DNA from 3 places in the Nonomuraea sp. NPDC059023 genome. Region 3 is predicted to be linked to each of the others. Evidence: riboswitches for the same ligand, from Rfam matches in the RefSeq annotation. Region 3 holds a riboswitch; each other region holds the start of a gene.
What was found. Region 3 has a riboswitch for cobalamin ahead of ACFWYW_RS09565 (ribonucleoside-diphosphate reductase subunit alpha). Riboswitches for the same ligand answer to the same signal wherever they lie in the genome.
Positions count from the first base shown of each region.

Region 1: linked by a shared signal. The riboswitch ahead of metE (5-methyltetrahydropteroyltriglutamate--homocysteine S-methyltransferase) and the one ahead of ACFWYW_RS09565 (ribonucleoside-diphosphate reductase subunit alpha) in region 3 are both predicted to bind cobalamin.
Region 2: linked by a shared signal. The riboswitch ahead of ACFWYW_RS44650 ((2Fe-2S)-binding protein) and the one ahead of ACFWYW_RS09565 (ribonucleoside-diphosphate reductase subunit alpha) in region 3 are both predicted to bind cobalamin.

Region 1 is NZ_JBHYIO010000012.1:254,358-261,098, forward strand. Features, by position in the region: gene mmsB (3-hydroxyisobutyrate dehydrogenase) at 1-509, opposite strand, end outside; gene ACFWYW_RS22435 (enoyl-CoA hydratase/isomerase family protein) at 506-1,519, opposite strand; gene ACFWYW_RS22440 (acyl-CoA dehydrogenase family protein) at 1,525-2,676, opposite strand; gene ACFWYW_RS22445 (CoA-acylating methylmalonate-semialdehyde dehydrogenase) at 2,682-4,178, opposite strand; cobalamin riboswitch at 4,321-4,493, opposite strand; cobalamin riboswitch at 4,559-4,732, shown strand; gene metE (5-methyltetrahydropteroyltriglutamate--homocysteine S-methyltransferase) at 4,879-6,741, shown strand, end outside.
Region 2 is NZ_JBHYIO010000037.1:65,858-72,598, forward strand. Features, by position in the region: gene ACFWYW_RS44640 (ABC transporter ATP-binding protein) at 1-1,151, shown strand, start outside; gene ACFWYW_RS44645 (ABC transporter ATP-binding protein) at 1,151-2,875, shown strand; cobalamin riboswitch at 2,901-3,024, shown strand; gene ACFWYW_RS44650 ((2Fe-2S)-binding protein) at 3,323-3,898, shown strand; gene ACFWYW_RS44655 (YcaO-like family protein) at 4,140-5,291, shown strand; gene ACFWYW_RS44660 (LLM class F420-dependent oxidoreductase) at 5,311-6,333, shown strand; gene ACFWYW_RS44665 (MATE family efflux transporter) at 6,339-6,741, shown strand, end outside.
Region 3 is NZ_JBHYIO010000004.1:294,261-301,001, forward strand. Features, by position in the region: gene glmS (glutamine--fructose-6-phosphate transaminase (isomerizing)) at 1-152, shown strand, start outside; gene ACFWYW_RS09540 (cytochrome P450) at 156-1,343, opposite strand; gene ACFWYW_RS09545 (SAM-dependent methyltransferase) at 1,396-2,184, shown strand; gene ACFWYW_RS09550 (alpha/beta hydrolase family protein) at 2,194-3,576, opposite strand; gene ACFWYW_RS09555 (ArsR/SmtB family transcription factor) at 3,657-4,226, shown strand; gene ACFWYW_RS09560 (Bug family tripartite tricarboxylate transporter substrate binding protein) at 4,312-5,238, shown strand; cobalamin riboswitch at 5,263-5,464, shown strand; gene ACFWYW_RS09565 (ribonucleoside-diphosphate reductase subunit alpha) at 5,577-6,741, shown strand, end outside.

The DNA of each region.
Region 1 (6,741 bases), on a different contig from region 3:
TTGCAGATCTTCGCCGCCTGCCCGGCACCCGGCCCGCCGCAGTGGACGACGCGGCGGCCCATCGCCGCCAGCACCGGTTCGACGGCGGCGAAGTCCGATTCGGCCGCGCCCACCATGAAGGTCAGCGTCGCCGCGCTCGCCCCGACGACGCCTCCGGAGACGGGGGCGTCGAGGGCCCGGTGCCCGGCGGTGACCGCTGCTCGCGCGGCGGCGTGCGCGTCGGCCACGTCGATGGTCGAGCAGTCGGCGAACAGCGTGCCGGGCCGGGCCGCGGGCAGGATGTCGTCGTAGCACCGCAGGACGTGCGGTCCGGCGGGCAGCATGGTGATGACCAGGTCGGCGTCGCCGGCGGCCGCGGCCGCCGAACCCGCCGCCCGCACCCCGTGCCCGGACGCTTCGTTGAGCGCCGCGTCGTCGAGGTCGAACCCGTCCACGTGGTGTCCGGCCTTGACGAGGTTACGCGCCATGGGCCCGCCCATGTTGCCCAGGCCGATGAAGGCGATCCTCATGACAGCCCCAGCTCCTTGTCGCCCAGCGGCGCGAAGAAGGCGTCGACCTCCGCCGCGGAGGCCGCCTGAACCCACCGCGGCGACCGGTCCTTGTCGATGACCTGTGCGCGGATGCCCTCTTCCAGATCGGGATGGCCCAGCGCCCGGCACGAGACGCGGTACTCCTGGTCCAGCACCTCTTCCAGCGAGCCGAGCAGCCCGGCGCGCCGGAGCGATCGCAGCGTCACCCGCAGCGCGGTCGGTGACTTGGCCGCGATCTGCTCCGCGGCCTCCTTCGCCGTGCTCTCGCCGATGTCCAGCAACTGCTCGACGATCTCCGGAACGCTCTCACCGGAGTAACACACGTCGATCCAGGAGCGTTGCGCCGGCAGCGACCCTTCTGGAGCGGGTACGGCATGAGCCGCCAGCGCCGCCGTGACCCCGTGCGCCGCCGCGCTCTGCCGGAAGGCGGGCAGGTCGGCCGAGGGCACGAAGTGGTCGGCCAGGCCGCAGGCGATGGCGTCGCCCGCCCCGATCGTCGTCCCGGTCAGCGCGAGGTGCAGCCCGATGTCGCCGGGAGCGCGCGACAGCAGGAAGGTACCGCCCACGTCGGGGATCAGGCCGATGCCGGTCTCCGGCATGGCCAGCCTCGTGCGCTCGGTGACCACGCGGACGCTGCCGTGCGCGGAGACGCCGACGCCGCCGCCCATGACCAGGCCGTCCATGAGCGCGACGTACGGCTTGCCGTAGCGGGCGATGCGGGCGTTGAGCAGGTATTCGTCGCGCCAGAACGCGGCGGTGGCATCGCCGCCACCCTGCCGGATGTCCTGGTAGATCGAGCGGATGTCGCCCCCGGCGCACAGCCCGCGTTCGCCGGCGCCGCTGATCAGCACGGCCTGGATCGTCTCGTCCGTCTCCCACGCCCGCAGCGCGGCGTCGATGTGCCGGACCATGTCGTGGGTGAGCGCGTTGAGCGCCTTCGGCCGGTTGAGCAGGATGTGGCCGAGACGGCCGTCCTGCCTGGTCTCCATGTCCATCAGGCGGCCCCGCTCAGATTGCCGGTGAGGCCGCGGGCGACGATGACGCGCATGATCTCGTTGGTCCCTTCGAGGATCTGGTGCACCCGCAGATCGCGCACGATCTTCTCGATGCCGTATTCGGTGAGGTAGCCGTAGCCGCCGTGGAGTTGCAGGGCGCGGTTGGCGACGGTGAACCCGGTGTCGGTGACGAAGCGTTTGGCCATCGCGCAGAGCTCGACCGCCTTGGGGTCGCCCTCGTCGAGCGCGGTGGCCGCGCGCCACAGCAGGGCGCGGGCGGCCTCGAGTTCGGTCGCCATGTCGGCGAGCTGGAACTGCAGCCCTTGGGCGTGGGAGAGCGGCGCGCCGAACGCCTGCCTGTCGCCGAGGTAGGAGGTGCTGGCCTCCAGCGCGGCCCGCGCGCCGCCGAGCGAGCAGGCGGCGATGCCGAGGCGGCCGCCGTTGAGGGCGTTCATCGCGATCCGGAATCCGTCGCCCTCCCGGCCCAGAAGCCGGTCGGCGGGGACGCGTACGCCGTCGAGGACGACCTGCCGGGTGGGCTGGGCGTTCCAGCCCATCTTCTCCTCGTTGGCGCCGAAGGACAGGCCGGGGTCGTCGCGTTCGACGACGAACGCGGAGACGCCGCGCGCGCCGGAGACGCCGGTGCGGGCCATGACCACGTACACCTGCGCGGCCCCGGCTCCGGAGACGAACTGCTTGACGCCGTCCAGGACGTAGGCGTCCCCATCCCGTACGGCTCGCGTCGCGAGCGCCGCCGCGTCAGAACCGGCGCCAGGCTCGGTCAGGCAGTAGCTGGCCAGGCTACGCATCGAACACAGCCCGGACAGCCAGCGCGTGCGCTGCTCGATGCTGCCGTAGTGGTCGATCATCCAGGCGACCATGTTGTGGATGGAGATATATCCGGCAATGGACGGACAGCCGGTGGCCAGCGTCTCGAAGATCAGCGTGCCGTCGCGGCGGGACAGGCCCGAGCCGCCGAACTCCTCGCTGACGTAGACGCCGCCGAGACCGAGGTCGGCCGCCTTGGTCAGCACGTCGACCGGGAAGTGCTTGCGCCGGTCCCAGTCGATCGCGTTGGGGGACAGGTGCTCGTGGGTGAAGCCGGCGACCGCCTCGACAATGGCGAACTGCTCCTGCGTCAGTACGGGCATCGGCCTCAGCCCATCGTCGGGATCGTGAAGCTGGCGCCCTCGCGAATGCCCGACGGCCAGCGGGAGGTGACCGTCTTGGCCTGGGTGAAGAAGCGGATGGAGTCGGTGCCGAACTGGTTGAGGTCGCCGAACATGGAGCGTTTCCAGCCGCCGAAGGAGTGATAGGCGACCGGGACGGGGATGGGCACGTTGACCCCGACCATGCCGGTGTTCACCCGGCGGGTGAAGTCGCGTGCCGTGTCGCCGTCGCGGGTGAAGATGGCGACGCCGTTGCCGTACTCGTGCTCGCTCGGCAGCCGCAGCGCGTGCTCGTAGTCGTCGGCGCGCACGATGGACAGCACGGGCCCGAAGATCTCCTCGCGGTAGATCCGCATGTCCGGCCGCACGTGGTCGAACAGGGACGGGCCGATGAAGAAGCCGCCCGGCTCCGGCACGTCGGCGTCCCGGCCGTCGACCACGAGCTCGGCGCCCTCGCTCACGCCGATCTCCACGTAGTCGCGGACGCGCCGCAGGGCGTCGGAGCCGACCAGCGGGCCGAAGTCGGCGCCGGGGTCGTCGCTGCGGCCCAGGCGCAGCTCGCCGATCCTGGCCACCAGCCGTTCCCGCAGCGCGTCCGCGGTCGCCTGTCCCACGGGGACGGCCACCGAGATGGCCATGCAGCGTTCGCCCGCCGAGCCGTAGCCGGCGCCGATCAGCGCGTCCGCGGCCTGGTCCAGGTCGGCGTCGGGCATGACGATCAGGTGGTTCTTGGCGCCGCCGAAGCACTGGGCGCGCTTGCCGTGCGCGGTGGCGGTCGTGTAGACGTGCTCGGCGACCCGGGTGGAGCCGACGAAGGCGATCGCGGTCACCCTGTCGTCGGTCAGCAGGGTGTCGACAGCGTCCTTGGCGCCGTGGATCACGTTCAGTACACCGGGTGGGAGGCCGGCTTCGGTGAGCAGTTCGGCCAGCCGTACCGGAACTGATGGATCACGCTCGGACGGTTTGAGCACGAAGGCGTTGCCGCAGGCGACGGCGGGGGCCAGTTGCCACAGCGGGATCATGGCGGGGAAGTTGAACGGCGTGATCCCCGCGACCACCCCCAGCGGCCGGCGCATGGAGTAGACGTCGATCCCGCTGCCCGCGTTGTCGGTGAACTCGCCCTTGAGCAGGTGGGGGATGCCCGCGGCGAACTCGACCACCTCCAGGCCGCGCTGGATGTCGCCGTCGGCGTCGGCGACGGTCTTGCCGTGTTCGGACGACAGTAGCCGGGCCAGGGTGTCGCGTTCGGCCTCGACCAGGTGCAGGAACCTCAGCAGCACGCGGGCGCGGCGCTGCGGATTCCACTCCGCCCAGGCCGCCTGGGCTTCGGCGGCGTCGGAGATGGCCGCCCTGGTCTCGTCCGGAGTGGCCAACGGGACTCTGGCCTGGACGGTTCCGGTGTTCGGGTCGTGGACGTCGCCGAAGGTGCCCGAGATGCCGGGGACGTGCTTGCCGCCGATGAAATGGGACAGTTCACGGATCATGGAGCCTGCTTTCGCCAGGTGGACCCGAGGATGGGCATGCAAAGGAGGGCAGGTCAGAGGTGAGTGACCGCCGTCGCCATCGGATCACCTGGGCCGCGGGCGCGTTCCGGTGCCATGCGTGTTCGCTCCATCCTCGTGGACAACACATGCCAGAACTCGCGGCCGGTATCCTGACTCCCGGATCAGCGCACGTCATCCGGCCTTCCCGGCTTTCGCCAGTGGCACTGTCGAGCGATGACGCACATCCCCGGTCACAGTGGCGGGACCGTGCTGGATTCACACCAGCTTCCCTGCACCGCGAGCGTTCCTGTTGAAAATATAGTTGGACGTCCTAGTAAGTCCAGTGCCGGCTTCCCTTGGCTTAGGGTGGGGGTCGCAGTTGGTTCGCCCCGTCAGCCAGGCGAGGCGTCGTAAGAGGGAACCCGGTGCGAATCCGGGACTGCCCCGCAGCGGTGAGTGGGAACGACCGCCGTCACCAGCACTCGGCCCCCGGGGCCGGGGAAGCGACGGCCAGTAGGCATGTGCGACGCGCCCGCGAGTCCGAAGACCTGCCACTGCCCGCGCGCACCCCGCGCGCGGTGCATCGGACGGCCTCGAGGGAGGGCTGGGCGACCACGCGGGCCAGAAGTGTGCCCGCGCCTGGGCCGTGCCTTCGCTCGAACGCCGGGGATGTTCCCCGTGACTCGCGAAGGAGAGTTCCGTGACCGAGCGTTCGCTCGCCACCGTGTACGGCTACCCCCGCCAGGGACCCGGCCGCGAACTGAAGAAGGCCGTCGAAGGCTACTGGGCGGGCCGGATCACCGCCGCCGAGCTGGAAGCCGCCGCCGCCGGCCTGCGCCGCGCCGCCTGGCGTGAGCTCACCGACGCCGGCCTCGGCGAAGTCCCCTCCGGCGACTTCTCGCTGTACGACCACGTGCTGGACACCACCGTCATGGTCGGCGCGATCCCCGAGCGGCACCGGGCGGCCGTGGAGGCCGACCCGCTGGCCGGCTACTTCGCCATGGCCCGCGGCACCCAGGACGTGGCGCCGCTGGAGATGACCAAGTGGTTCGACACCAACTACCACTACCTGGTCCCCGAGCTCGGCCCTGACACCGTCTTCACCGCCAACCCCGGCAAGCAGGCCGCCGAACTGACCGAGGCCCTGCTGCAGGGCCACAACCCGCGCCCGGTCGTGCTCGGCCCCGTCACCTACCTGCTGTTGTCCAAGCCCGCCCCCGGCGTCGAGCCCGGCTTTCAACCGCTGTCGCTGCTGGAACGGCTGCTGCCCGTCTACGCCGAGATCCTCGCGTCGCTGCAGTCGGCGGGCGCCGATTGGGTGCAGTTCGACGAGCCCGCCCTGGTCCAGGACCAGCCGCAGGAGGTACTCGCCGCCGTCGCCGCCGCCGCCTACGCCCACCTCGGCGGGCTGACCCGGCGGCCCAGAATCCTGGTGACCAGCTACTTCGACCGGCTCGGCGCCGCCCTGCCCGTGCTGGCCGCCGCCCCCGTCGAGGGCCTCGGACTCGACTTCACCGGCTCGGCCGCCGCCAACCTCGACGACCTGGCCGCGGCCGGCGGGCTGCCCGGCAAGCGACTGGTGGCCGGGGTCGTGGACGGGCGTAACATCTGGATCAACGACCTGGAGAGGTCGCTGGCAACGCTCGCCACCCTGCTCGGACTGGCCGAGCGGGTGGACGTGGCCGCCTCCTGCTCCCTGCTGCACGTCCCCTACGACACCGCGCTGGAGACCGACCTCAATCCCGAGGTGGCCGGCTGGCTCGCGTTCGCCCGCCAGAAGGTCGCCGAGACCGTCACGCTCACCCGCGGCATCAGCAGGGGCACCCACCTCATCGCCGAGCAGGTGGACGCCAACCAGGCCGCGCTGCGCGCCCGCGCCGAGTCCCCGCTGACCCACAACCCGGCGGTCCGCGCGCGCACGACGGCCGTCACCGCCGCTGACAGCCGTCGCATCAGCCCGTACGGCGAGCGCGCCGCCGCCCAGCGGGCCAGGCTGAAGCTGCCGCCGCTGCCGACCACCACGATCGGCTCGTTCCCGCAGACCAGCGAGTTGCGCGTCGCCCGTGCCGACCTGCGCGCGGGCCGTATCGACCAGGCCGCCTACGACGAGCGCATCGCGGCCGAGATCCGCCAGGTGCTCGCCTTCCAGGAGGAGGCCGGGCTCGACGTCCTGGTGCACGGCGAGCCGGAGCGCAACGACATGGTCCAGTACTTCGCCGAACAGCTCGACGGCTACGTGGCCACCCAGCACGGCTGGGTGCAGTCCTACGGCAGCCGCTACGTCCGCCCGCCGATCCTGGCCGGCGACATCTCCCGTCCCGAGCCGATGACGCTGCGCTGGACCACCTACGCCCAGTCGCAGACCAGCCGCCCGGTCAAGGGCATGCTCACCGGGCCGGTCACCATGCTGGCCTGGTCCTTCGTCCGCGACGACCAGCCGCTCGGCGAGACCGCCCGCCAGGTGGCGCTGGCCCTGCGCGAGGAGGTGGCCGACCTGGAGGCGGCGGGCACCACCGTCATCCAGGTCGACGAGCCCGCGCTGCGCGAGACGCTGCCGCTGCGC
Region 2 (6,741 bases), on a different contig from region 3:
GCGGGTACAAGGGGTTGTACGCGGAGAACCTCGACGCGTTGCAAGGCATGGGCACGCTGAAGGCGTTCAACGCCAGCGGCCGGCGCGGCAGCGAGCTGGCCAGGCTGGCCGAGGCGTTCTGCCGCGACTCCATCCGGCTGATGGCGATCGTCGTCCTCTACCTGGGCGGCGTCGCCTTCGTCATCGGCCTCGGCACGGCGGTGGCGCTGGGCGTTGGCGCGCTGCGGCTGGCCGCGGGCGAGCTGACGGTGACCGGGCTGCTGCTGGTGCTCATGCTGACCGCCGAATGTTTCCGGCCGCTGAAGGAGCTTGAGGCGGCCTATCACTCCAGCTACAACGCCGTCCCGTCCCTGCGGGCGGTCTTCGAGGTACTGGACACCCCGGCGCAGGAGCAGGGTTCGTCGACGGCGTGCTCGGGACCGCCCGCGGTCGCCTTCCACGACGTCAGCCTCACCTACCGCGAACGCGACCGCCCCGCCCTCGACCACTTCACCCTGGAGATCGAGCCGGGGGAGCGGGTCGCGCTCGTCGGCCGTTCCGGTGCCGGCAAGACCACCGTGGCCGCGCTCTTGCTGCGCTTCTTCGACGCCACCGGCGGCCGCATCACGGTCGGCGGCACCGACATCCATGACCTGCCCCTGGACGAGCTGCGCTCGCTCGTCGCCGTCGTCTCCCAGGACACCTACCTCTTCCACGGCACCGTCCGGCACAACCTCACCCTGGCCCGACCGGACGCCGGCGACGCCGAACTCGACGCGGCCATCGGCGCGGCCCGCGCCGGCTTCGTCCACGACCTGCCCCAAGGCCTGGACACCATCGTCGGCGAACGCGGCCTCAAACTCTCCGGCGGCGAACGCCAGCGCATCGCCATCGCCCGCGCCCTGCTGAAGAACGCCCCCATCCTCGTCCTGGACGAGGCCACCTCCAGCGTCGACGCCGCCAACGAATCCGGCATCCAGCAAGCCCTCGACACGCTGGCCGGCGGCCGCACGACCCTGATGATCGCGCACCGGCTGTCCACGGTCCGCGACGCCGACCGGGTCATCGTCATGGCCGACGGCCGCATCGTCGAGGAAGGCGACCATCGAACATTGCTCGACCGGCGCGGCGCCTATGCCCGCCTGGTCGCCGCCCAGGAAGGATCCGTCTGATGTTCGCCCTGCTGCGCCTGCTCGGCCCGCACCGGCCGCTGCTGGTCGCCGCCGTCGTCAGCGGCATCGCCCACCACGTCGTGATGCTGGCCTCGGCGGGTGTCGGAGCATGGGTGGTCAGCCGAGCCATCACCGGGGCCACGCCCGGCGAGCTGCGCGGTGGCCTCATCGCCCTCGGCCTGCTCCTGCCGCTGCTCGCCCTCACGCCCTGGCTGGAGTCCTACCTCGCGCACGTGGCCGCCTTCCGCGTGCTGTCCGACGTGCGCGGCCGGGTCTACGCCGCCTTCGACCGCCTGGCGCCCGGCTACCTGCTGGAACGCCGCTCCGGAGACCTCGGCGCCACCGCGATCTCCGACGTCGAGCAGCTGGAGCTGTGGTTCGCCCACACGCTCAGCCCGCTGGTCAGCGCCGCCACCGTGCCTGTCGCCGCGCTCGCCGCCCTCGGCGTCTTCCACCCGGCCCTGGCCCTCGCGCTGGCGCCCGCGCTGGTGCTGCTGGCTTTCGTTCCCAGGTGGCTGCGCCGACGCGCCGAAGCCCAGGGCGCCGAACTCCGCGCCCGGGTCGGCGAACTCAACGCCGAAGCCGTCGACACCCTCCAGGGCCTGCGCGAGCTCATCACCTCCGGCGCCGGTGAGCGCCAGCTCGACCGCCTCGCCGTACAGGACGAACTCCTGCTCGCCGCCAAACTCGCCCACGGTCGCCGCTCCGGCCTCGAACACGCCGCCACCAACGCCCTGGCCACCTTCGGCCTGCTGGCCGTCCTGCTCACCGCCGCTTTCCTCGTAACGGCCGGCTCCCTGCAGCCCCTGCTCTTTCCCGTCGCCGTCGTTCTGTCGGCCGCCACCTTCGCCCCCGTCGTCGCCGTCACCGACGTCGCCCGCGACCTCAACCTCGTCACCGCCGCCGGCGCCCGCATCATGACGCTCCTCGACACCCCGGCCCCGGTCACCGACCGCGTCAGCGCGCCGCCGCCCGGCCCCATCGCTCCTCACGTGGTTTTCACCGACGTCACCTTCTGGTACGGCCCCGCCCTCCCCGAGGCGGCGACCGGCGTCACCTTCGCCCTCGGACCCGGCCAGACCGTCGCGCTCGTCGGCCACTCCGGCGCCGGCAAGTCCACCTGCGCCAGCCTCCTGATGCGCCTGTGGGACGTGACCTCCGGATCGATCACCATCGGCGGCCACGACATCCGCGACTTCCCCCAGGACGATCTGCGCCGCCGCATCACCCTGGTGCCCCAGGACGTCTACCTGTTCAACATCCCGCTGGCCGACAACATCCGCCTCGGCCGCCCCGACGCCACCCTTGAGGAGGTCATCGCCGCCGCCACGGCCGCCCAGGCCCACGAGTTCGTCACCGGCCTGCCCGACGGCTACGACACCCTGCCCGGCGAACTCGGCACCCGCCTGTCCGGCGGCCAGCGCCAGCGCATCGCCATCGCCCGGGCCATCCTCAAGGACGCGCCCATCCTCATCATGGACGAAGCCGTCTCCAACCTCGACACAGAAAGCGAGCAGGAGGTCGCCGCCGCCATGGCCTCCGTCCGCCGTGACCGGACCACGCTGATCATCGCGCACCGGCTGTCGACCATCCTGACCGCCGACCGCATCGTGGTGCTCGAATCGGGCCGCGTCGCCGAGACCGGCACCCATGAGGAACTGCTGGCCCGCGACGGCGCCTACACCCGCCTCATATCGGCCCAACTGACCGGATCCGTGTCATGATGGCCGGGTAAAGGCGAGCGCGGACTGAGGAAGCCGGTGCGACTCCGGCGCGGTCCCGCCACTGTGATCGGCGAGCGGATCCCCTCAACGCCACCACCTTCCGGGGTGGGAAGGCGGGGACGAGCATCGACCCGAGAGCCAGGAGACTCACGCGCTCGCCTCCTCGACGAACTGGGGCGGATCTCCCCGGAGAGGAGCAGGCCATGGTGCCTGAACGACGATGGCGCGCCGCCGACCGCTCGGTCCCGCCGTGAGTAGTTCCTGACCTCTCCAAAAAACTGCCGGATTCGCCGTCCGGCCCATTTAGTCATGCCCTTTTCGAGAATGGAGCCTGGAACCATGGAAGCGGCGTCGGAAGAGTCCGTCCGCAGCGCACTTGAGGAAATAACCGAATTCGGTTCGTTCTTCGCTCCGCATCTTGGCGGCGACCCCGCGGGATGGCATGACGTGGCCTCCGATTACGCGGGTGGATTCGCCGACCTGGTCGCGGCCACCGCCTCCAAGTACGGCACCCGTGAGCTGCGCATCGGCGCCTCCATCGCTCAGCTGAGCCACGCGGCCCGCCTCTGGTCGCCCGTCGTGGGCGCCGTGCTCACCCACGGAGTGATCCCCGACCTGACCCGGCTCGACCGCGCCGACGCCGACGCCCGCCTGCGGCTTCCCATGCTCGCCGGCTGGCGTGCCGGCACGGAAGAGCAGGTCACCGCCCTGCTCTATGACATGGTGGTGCGTGGCCACCTCGAACCGTTCGCGCGCGGCCTGCGGGTGAAGGTCGCCTCCGGCCTGCTGTACGGCAACGCCGCCTCGGCCGTCGCCGAAGCAGGACGCGCCGTGGCGACCGCCCGCCCGGAGCTCGCCCCCCGGGCCGCCCGGCTGGTGAACCTGCTGCTGGCCACCGGCGGGCTGACCGGGAAAGGCGCCCTCACCTCACCGGAACTCGCATTCCGGCGCACCACGTGCTGTCTCTATTACCGGGTGCCGGACGGCGATAAATGCGGCGACTGCGCGCTGCTGGACACATGAATTCTTGAAATCCCGACGAGCCTGTGCCTAAAGTTCTCGCGAAGAGTTCGCAACTGCACAATACGTGCAGAACACCGAAGGAGGACGCACATGGCGCACCACGGTTTCGCCGAACCCGATGACCCCCAGACCTGCCTGAAGTCCCACACCCCCGCGGTGGACTCGCCGTTCGAGTGGCGTGAGGACGACGACGAGTAAGACCTGATTCCCCGGTCCCGGCACACCCAGGAAGGTCTTGCTCATGATCCGCGAAGTGCGCCGGGACCGGCCACGCCACCCTGTCGTCGCCGGCATGGTCTCGTACACCGCTGTTCAAGGGACGGAGGTGACCGGCGGCGCGGCCCTCGGTGACGACGACGCGGCTCGTCTGGCCGCGATCGGTGAGGCGGTCGAACGCCACTGCGCCAACCAGGTGCCCGACGACCTGATCAGGGCCGCCCACCGCGACCTCGCCGAACCCGCGCTCGACCCCCGGGACTTCGCCCTCTACTCACCCGCCCAGTACGCGGCCAAGGGCTTTCCGTTCGTCCCGATGACCAGGGAGTTGGAGATCGCCTGGGCGCCCGCCGAGGACCTGACCTCGGGGGAGCGGGTCCTGGTGCCCGCCTCGCTGGCCTACGTCAACTACTTCACCGGCCCACGCCGCGGCGAGCCGTACACGAACTATCCGGTCCTGGCCGGAACCGCAGCCGGCCCGACGCGGGAGCGGGCGAGGCGGGCGGCCCTGCGTGAAGTGCTGGAACGTGACGCGGTCACGCTCTGGTGGGCCGGCCGCCACGAAGCCGCCCCGCTGCCGGCGCCCGGGACAGGCCCGCTGGCCGCAGCGATGGAAGAAGCGGCGGAATCCGGGCTGAGGGTCACGCTGCTGGAGATTCCATCGGAGTTCGGGGCGATCGTCGCGGGGGTCTTCGCCGAGGACCGCGAGCGCGGGGTCGTGGGCTTCGGCAGCGCCTGCCGGGACACCATCGAGGAGGCCGCCGCCAAGGCGTTCACCGAAGCCATCGGCACCTACGAGACCGGACGCGCGCTGCTGCGCCTGGACCCCGGGCCGCCGTACCTGCCGCGCCGCGCCGACCGCCGCTACCTCGACGACCTGCGGCGCGGCTGGCGTTCGGTCAACGACGTGCGCCTGCACGTCCAGCTCTACCTGGACGAACGCCTGCAGGGCGAGACGCTCGACCGGCTGCGCCACCCGGCAGGATCGCCCGCCACGGGTGAGGCGAGCTTCCGGGCCTACGCCGTGGACCTCACCGTCCCGGGCGCGGACCTGCATGTCGCCCGGGTCATCGTGCCCGGGCTGTTGTGCAACGCCCCGGCCGCGTTCCCCTTTCTCGGCGGGACCCGGATCCCGCCGTCATCAGATCTGACCCCGGTTCCCCTGCCCTTCGCGTGAACCCAGGAGGAGACAAGACATGCGGCTCGGACTTGCGATGGGCTACGGCGGCGAGCCGATGGAGGAGGTGCTGCCGACGATCCGGCACGCCGAGAGCATCGGCGTCGACTCCGTGTGGAGCGTGGAGGAGTACGGACCTGACGCCGTCAGCGTGCTCGGCTACCTCGCCGCCGTGACCGAGCGCATCGAGCTGGGCACCGCGATCATGCAGATCCCGGCCCGCACTCCGGCCGCCACGGCCATGACCGCCATGACGCTGGACGTGCTGTCGCATGGCCGGTTCCAGCTCGGCCTCGGGCTGTCGGTGCCGTGGATCGTGGAGGGCTGGCACGGCCTGCCGTACGACCGGCCGCTGCGCCGCACCCGCGAGTACGTCGAGATCGTGCGCAAGGCGATCGCGCGCGAGGATCGGGTGGAGTACGCCGGGGAGCTGTACCGCCTGCCGTACACCGGGGCGGGCTCGACGGGGCGGGCGCGGCCGGTTCGCTCGGAGATGACCCCGCTCCGCCCGCGCATCCCGCTGTATCTGGCGGCCATCGGGCCCGGCAACCTGGCGCTCACCGGTGAGCTCGCCGACGGGTGGCTGTCGGGGATGTACGCGCCCGAGCACGAGGCCGCCATCCTGGCTCCGCTGGACGCGGGCATCGCCAAGGCCGGTCGCACGGCCGGAGAGGTGAAGATCTGCCCCATTCTGTACGTCGCGCACGCGGCAACCGTCGAGGCGGGCAGGGAGCGGTTACGTCCGCTCTACGCCCATCTGATCGGTGCGGCTTCACCGGGCGTGCGCAACACCTACGCCGACGTCGTCGTCCAGATGGGGTACGAGGGCCCGGCCCACGACATCCGCAAGCACTTCGCCGCCGGCGACCGTGACGCCGCCACGGCCGCGGTGCCCGACCGGCTGCTCGACGAGGTGGCCTTGATCGGCCCGATCGAGGCCATGACCGAGCGGCTTGCCGTGTGGCGGGAGTCGCGGGTGGACACGGTCATCCTGCTCGATCGCGACCCGGCCCTCCTGGAAGCGGCACGGGCCGTGCTGTGAGACGCATGTGGGCACTGACGGTGCCGTTGCTGGTGGCGGGGCTGACGCAGATCGTCGTCAACGTCGTCGACACCGTCATGCTGGCCCGCCACTCCACGACCGCGCTGGCCGCCTTCGCGCTGGCCGCGCCCGTCTACCTGATCGCCCTGGTCGTGGTACGCGGCTGGGCCACCGCCGTGCAGATCAAGGTGGCACAGGCGCACGGCGCCGGCACGCCCGCGGCCGTGGTCCGGGTCGTCCGCGTCGGGCTGGGTACCTCGCTTCTGGCCGGTGCCGCGATCGGCGCCCTTCTGTACGCGGTCGCCGGACCGGTGCTGAGCCTGCTGGGCGCCTCCGCCGAGCTGGCCGGGCCGGGCGTGGCGTACCTGCGGGTGCTGGCGTTCGCGGTGCCCTTCGCCGCCGCCTCCT
Region 3 (6,741 bases):
ACGACGCGATCGTGGTGCCGAAGAACGAGATCGAGCTCGACCCCATCCTGCTGACGATCCCGCTGCAGCTGCTGGCCTACCACGCCGCCGTGGCCCTGGAGCGGGACGTCGACAAGCCCCGCAACCTGGCCAAGAGCGTCACGGTCGAGTAGGGGCTACCTGCGCACGGGCAGGTGGAGCGGGCGGACCATGATGCTGCCCACCGTCCATTCCACCTCCTCAGCCGGTACGGCCAGCCGCAACCCCGGCATGCGCGCGGCCAGCACACCCAGGAACTCCTGCACCTCGGCCCTGGCCAGGTTGGCGCCCAGGCAGTAGTGGGCGCCGCGGCCGAAGGCCAGGTGCGACTGCCCGGCGGCGCGGTCGAAGTCCATGGTGGCGGGGGAGGGGAAGACGCCGGGGTCGAAGTTGGCCCCGGCGAAGGAGGCGATGACCCCCTCGCCCTTCCTGATCGGGCCCGAGGGCAGTTCGACGTCCTCGGTGGCGACGCGGATGAGCGGGCTGTCGCCGGGCTGCTCCACGCGGAACAGCTCCTCGGTCGCCCGCGGGATCACGCCGGGGTCGGCGACCAGGCGCTCGAAGCCGTCGCGGGGAGCCAGCAGCCGCAGCGCCGCCCTGGACAGGATCGAGCCGGTCGTCTCGTGCCCGGCCAGGAACAGGCCGAGCGTCATGCGGACGAGTTCGTCCTCGGTGAGCCGGTCGCCGCCGTCCCTGGCCTCGATCATGGAGGCGAGCAGGCCGTCGCCCGGGGCGTCGCGGTGCTCGGCGATCATCGTGGCGCAGTAGGCGTAGAACTCCGCGGCCGATCCGGCCTTCTCCTCCTCGGTGAGGCCGGAGGAGGAGAGCATGGCGTCCGACCAGCGCCGTACGCGCTCGCTGTCGATGCCGGGCACGCCCATGACATCGCAGATCACCTGGACGGGCAGCGGGAAGGCGAACGCGGTCACGAAGTCGAACTCGGCGGGCAGCCGGTCGGCGAGGTCGGTGGCCAGCTCGCGCAGGCGGGGGCGCCAGCCGTTCACCTGACGCGGGGTGAAGGTACCCGACAGCAGGCGGCGCAGGCGGGTGTGGTCGGGCGGGTCCATGCCGATCAGGCCGCCGGGCGCCTCGGCGATCGTGAAGCCGCTGAACATGCGGGGCGCGCCGGGGTAGGACAGGTCGCGGCTGAAGCGCGGGTCGGTCAGCACCATGGCGGCGTCCTCGTAGCGGGTCGCCAGGTGGACGTGGTCGCCGCTCGGTACCTGGACCAGGCCGAGCGGTTCCTTCTCACGGCGGATGGCGTATTGGTCCGATGGGGCACCCCTCGGACCGGACGTAAAGGGGAAACGCTCGAAATCGGCCATGAATCGGACGGTATCCAGTGAAGTCATGACTGAGAAGACCTAAGATCATGATGTGGCCTTCGACCCGCAGACGCCGAATCTGGCGCGGATGTATGACTACATGCTCGGCGGCAAGAACAACTTCGGCGTCGACCGCGACGCGATCGACCAGCTGTCGAAGCACATCCCGGAGGCCATCCCGATAGCCAGGGCCAACCGCGCCTTTCTGCAACGGGCGGTGCGGGCGCTGACCGAGGCGGGCGTCCGGCAGTTCCTCGATCTCGGCAGCGGCCTGCCCACGCAGGGCAACGTGCACGAGATCGCGCCCGAGGCCCGGGTCGTCTACGTCGACAACGACCCGGTCGTGGCGGCGCACGCCCGCGCGCTGCTGGAGGAGTCGGGCCGGGTCGTCTTCCTCCACGCCGACCTGCTGCGGCCCAGGGAGTTACTGGCCAGCCCCGAGGTGAGCGGCTTCCTCGACCGCACCGAGCCGGTCGCGGTGCTGCTGGTGTCGATCCTGCACTTCGTCCAGGACGCCGACGACCCGGCGGGCATGGTCGCGGTGCTGCGCGAGGCCGTGCCGCCGGGCAGTTACCTGGTGCTCACGCACGCGGTGCCGACGCTCGGTGACCCGGAGGCGGAGGAGGAGGCCAAGAACATCTACCGCGGCTCCTCCGCCGGCGGGGCCGTGGGGCGTACCGAGGCGGAGATCCTGGGCTTCTTCGGTGACTTCGAGCTGGTCGAACCGGGACTGGTCGAGGTGACCGAGTGGCGCCCCGACACGCCCCGGCTGGTCGGTGAGGACCGGCTGCCGCCGTACCTGCGGGCCGCGATGGGCCGCAAACCCGGCCGCCCCCACTAGCCCGCGGCCTCAGGGCACCAGCAGTCCCCAGTAGAGCGCCCAGGGCAGGAAGGCCGCGGCGCCGGTCAGCAGGACGGCCAGCCGTACCCGCTCGGAACCACGCGCGCGGCGCGCGGCGGGTACCGTGAGCACGGCCGCGACCAGCGCGAGCACCGCGAGGGCCTGCAGGACCAGCCAGACGAGCGGGCGGCCGGCCACCAGCGGGCCGGGTGAGCCCAGCTTGCCGCCCGTCATGATCGAGTAGAACAGGTAGGCCAGCGCGCCGAAGGCCGCCACGGGCGCGGCGATCGCCACCGTCCGCGGCCAGCCCGCCCTCATGTCCGCCGGGGTACGGCCCCGCACCCGCCTGACCAGCGCCCAGACCGGGTAGCCCAGGAAGGCCACGAGGAACAGCACCAGCGCCCCCACCTGCACCGCGGCCGACTCCCACCAGGCCGGCGGCGGGACCGCGACGGTCAGCGACGCCTGGCCGGGCAGCTCGCCCACGCTCTCCGCGGTGGGCAGCCGCCCGGCGGCGACGCGCTTCACCCAGGTCCCGACGGCCTCGGCGTAGCCGGGCGCGAGCTCGGGGGAGCGGGTGACGCCGCGGTCGGGCGTGAGGTGGGCGGCGTGGTCGGCGCCGGCGAAGTAGCGCAGCGTGTAGTGCTCGTGCGAGAGTCCCTCGGCCAGCAGCCGCGGGGTCTCGCGCGGCGGGGTGAGCAGGTCGTGGGCGCCCCAGATGCCGAGCACGGGCTGGGTGACCCGGGCGAGCACGGCCTGCGCGTCGTGCCAGGGCATCGGGAACTGCCCGGCGCCGGCCAGCAGCCGGTAGACGGCGGGTACGCCGCGGTCGGGCACCGGGCCGCTGACGCCCGCGTTGCGCAGCCCGGCGGCGACCGCCCAGGTCTGCTGGCGCAGCGGCTGCATGGCGTTGCCGCCGACGATCACCACGAACGCGACGTCCTTGGAGCGGGTGGCGGCCAGCGGGGCGACCCAGCCGCCCTCGCTCAGCCCCCAGATGCCGACGTTGTCCCGGTCGACCCCCGCGAACGCGCGCAGGGTCGCGTGCGCGCCGAGCGCGTCCTCTGCCAGCTGGCCGTAGTCGCGGACGGTCATCGAGTAGCCCTCGGAGCGCTTGTCGTAGACCAGCACGGCCAGGCCCTGGCGGGCGAAGGCCTCGGCCTCGGTCATCAGCTTCGTGCGCGGGGTCCCGCCGCCGGATCCGTGCACGAGCACCAGGCCGGGCAGCGGCCCGCGCGCGCCGGAGGGGACCAGCACGCTGCCGTGCATCGGGAGGCCGCCGCTGCCGCGGAAGGCGACCTCGGTGACGGTCAGCCCGTCGGCGGCGAGCGCGGGAACGGCCGGGACGAACGCGCAGACGAGCGCGAACACCATGATCACTAACCTCTTCATGCTGCCGACGCTACTCTGCAGAGAGGTCTCGGCAAAGACATGTCTGCAGAAATCATCCGGCAGGACTAAGCTCTCTCCTCATGAGGGATGAGGATGGGGCGCCGCTGTATCTCGACGATCACGAGCGTCTGAAGGCCCTGGCCCATCCGATGCGCCGGCGCATGCTGACGCACCTCAACGTGCACGGCCCCGCCACCTCCACCACGCTGGGCGAGCTGCTCGGCGCCAAGACCGGCACGACCAGCTACCACCTGCGCCAGCTGGAGAAGTACGGCTTCATCGAGGAGATCCCCGAGCGCTCGGCCGGCCGCGAGCGCTGGTGGCGCAAGGCCGACATGCCACGCGACATCCGCACGCCGAACTTCCGCGACGTGGCGCCGGAGAGCCGCGCGGTGCTGGAGGAGTTCTACCGCATCGGCATGGCCGAGGACCGTGCGCTGCTGGACCGCTTCGGGGCCGCCTATCGGCGCGACCCCGACTGGGCCAAGGCCTCGCGGGGCTTCGGCCGGATGACCAAGCAGGATCTCGACGCCTTCTTCGAGGAGTACATCGCGCTGCTGGCCAAGTACGGCCACCGGGCCGACGACGCGCCCCCGGACGCCCGCCCGCTCTACATCAGGATGTTCGCGCTGCCGGCCGATGATACGTGAAGAGTGCCCCCCGATGTGTAACACCGTGTGATCTGCCAATAACCTCATGTAATGGGAGGTCTATCGGGGTTCGGGGAGGGGCATCATGCGGCGTCGGCAGTTCTTCGCACTCGGGCTCGGCCTGGCCGCCTGTGCCTCCGGATGCGCCACCGCGGGTGGCGGCGCGCACGGCCTCGGCCCCGTCGGCGTCGTCCCCGGCGGTGAGCGATGGGCCCCGGTCGCGCAGGCTCTCTACCGCACCCTGCGCAGGACCGGCTACCCCGCCACCGGCACGGGCGGCACGACCACGGTCACCGTCACCGGCCTGCCCGCGCTGGCCGCCGCCGAGCTGAACGACCAGCGCCCCATGCACGTCACCACCACGCCGCTGGCCAGGCTCACCGGCAACGTCGAGGTGCTGGTGGTGCCGGCCAACTCGCGGCTCAAGGACTTCGACGCCTTCGCCGCCCACCTGCTGGCCCAGCCGGAGCGCACCTACCTGGCCGGCGGGCCCCTGGGTGAGCCCGATCACCTGCTGTTCGGCCTGGTCGCGCAGGGGCTCGGCGTGGACGTCAGGAAGATCGACTACACCGGCTACCCGGGCGCCCAGGAGGTGGCGGCGGCCATGCAGGGCGGCAAGGTCGCGGCGGCCACCGGGCGGCTGCGCGACTGGCGGGCCCGGCTCGACTCCGGCCGGATCAGGCCGCTGGCCGTCTCCTCGGCCGCCCGGGTCCCCGGCGTCGATGCCCCGACGCTCCTGGAGTGCGGGGTGCGGGTCGACTTCGCCGACTGGTGCGCGGTGGTCGGGCCCGCCGCGATGGACGGCGAACGGCGGGGCGCCGCGGTGCGCATGATGGAGGACGCGACCCGGTCGGCGCCGTGGCACGAGGCCTGCCGTAACGGGGGCTGGGAGGCCATCCCGCTCAGCGGCGACGACTTCGCCACGTGGCTGGCCACCGAGTCCGCCCGTACCCGCAGAGTACTCCGTGAACTCGGCATGCTCGACACGCCGAGCACAACATACCGGGGATAGTTGCGGGATCGGCCACTAGATGTAGGATCCTGCACTGTCGCTGGTTCGCCTCCCCGGAGGCGGAGCAAAAGGGAACCTGGTGCGATTCCAGGGCTGCCCCGCAGCGGTAAGCGGGAACGACCGCCGTCATGAGCACTGGACCCAGGTCCGGGAAGCGACGGCCAGTAGGACTCACGCGTTGAGACGCCCGCGAGCCCGAAGACCTGCCAGCGGTTGTCTTGTCCATTGGGCCTCGAGGGAGGGCCCGGGGGCTGCGCGGCCGGGGGATCTCCGTGCTTGCCGCGTGCGCTCTCGCGTGCCTTCGCAGGGGGAAAGCTCGCTCGCGAGGAGTGTTGCACGTGACGCAGATCGTTGAGATGGATCGGCGGCTGGCCATCGAGGAGGCGGCGGCGCGCGTGATCGCCGACCCGGCCAACTCCCGGGTCGCCGCGCGGCTGCTGGCCGAAGAGATCGCCGACGAGGCGGCCGGCCACGGTGTCCGCTCGTTCTCGGACTCCATCGCCGCCACGCACGCGGCCGGGCTGATCCAGGACGCGCTCGCCGACTTCGTCCGGCGAAATCGTGAACAGCTGGACGCGCTCATCGACGCCGACGCCGACGAGCGGTTCGAGTACTTCGGCCTGCGCACGGTCTACGACCGCTACCTGCTGCGCCACCCCGAGAGCCGCAAGGTGCTGGAGCGCCCGCAGCACTTCATGCTCCGCGTCGCCTGCGGCCTGTCCCAGACGGTCGGCGAGGCCGCCGAGCTGTACGCGTTGATGTCGACTTTGTCCTATCTGCCGTCTTCTCCCACGTTGTTCAACTCCGGCGCCCGCCGGCCGCAGCTGTCGTCGTGCTTCCTGCTGGACTCGCCCCGGGACGAGCTGGAGTCCATCTACGACCGGTACGGGCAGGTCGCCCGCCTGTCCAAGTACGCCGGTGGCATCGGCATCTCCTGGACCCGGGTCCGCTCGCGCGGATCGCTCATCAAGGGCACGAACGGGCACTCCAACGGCATCGTGCCGTGGCTGCGCACGCTGGACTCCTCCGTCGCCGCCGTCAACCAGGGCGGCCGGCGCAAGGGCGCGGCCTGCGTCTACCTGGAGACCTGGCACGCCGACATCGAGGAGTTCCTGGAGCTGCGGGAGAACACCGGTGAGGACGCCCGTCGTACCCACAACCTGAACCTCGCCAACTGGGTGCCGGACGAGTTCATGCGCCGCGTGGAGTCCGACGGCATGTGGTCGCTGTTCGACCCCAAGACGGTCCCGCACCTCACCGACCTGTACGGCGACGCCTTCGACACCGCCTACCGCGCCGCCGAGGAGCAGGGCCTGTACACGCGGCAGATCCCGGCCCGCACCCTGTACGGCCGGATGATGCGCACGCTCGCCCAGACCGGCAACGGCTGGATGACCTTCAAGGACGCCGCCAACCGCGTCTCCAACCAGACGGCCAGGCCGGAGAACGTCATCCACCTGTCCAACCTGTGCACCGAGATCCTGGAGGTGACCAGCGACGGCG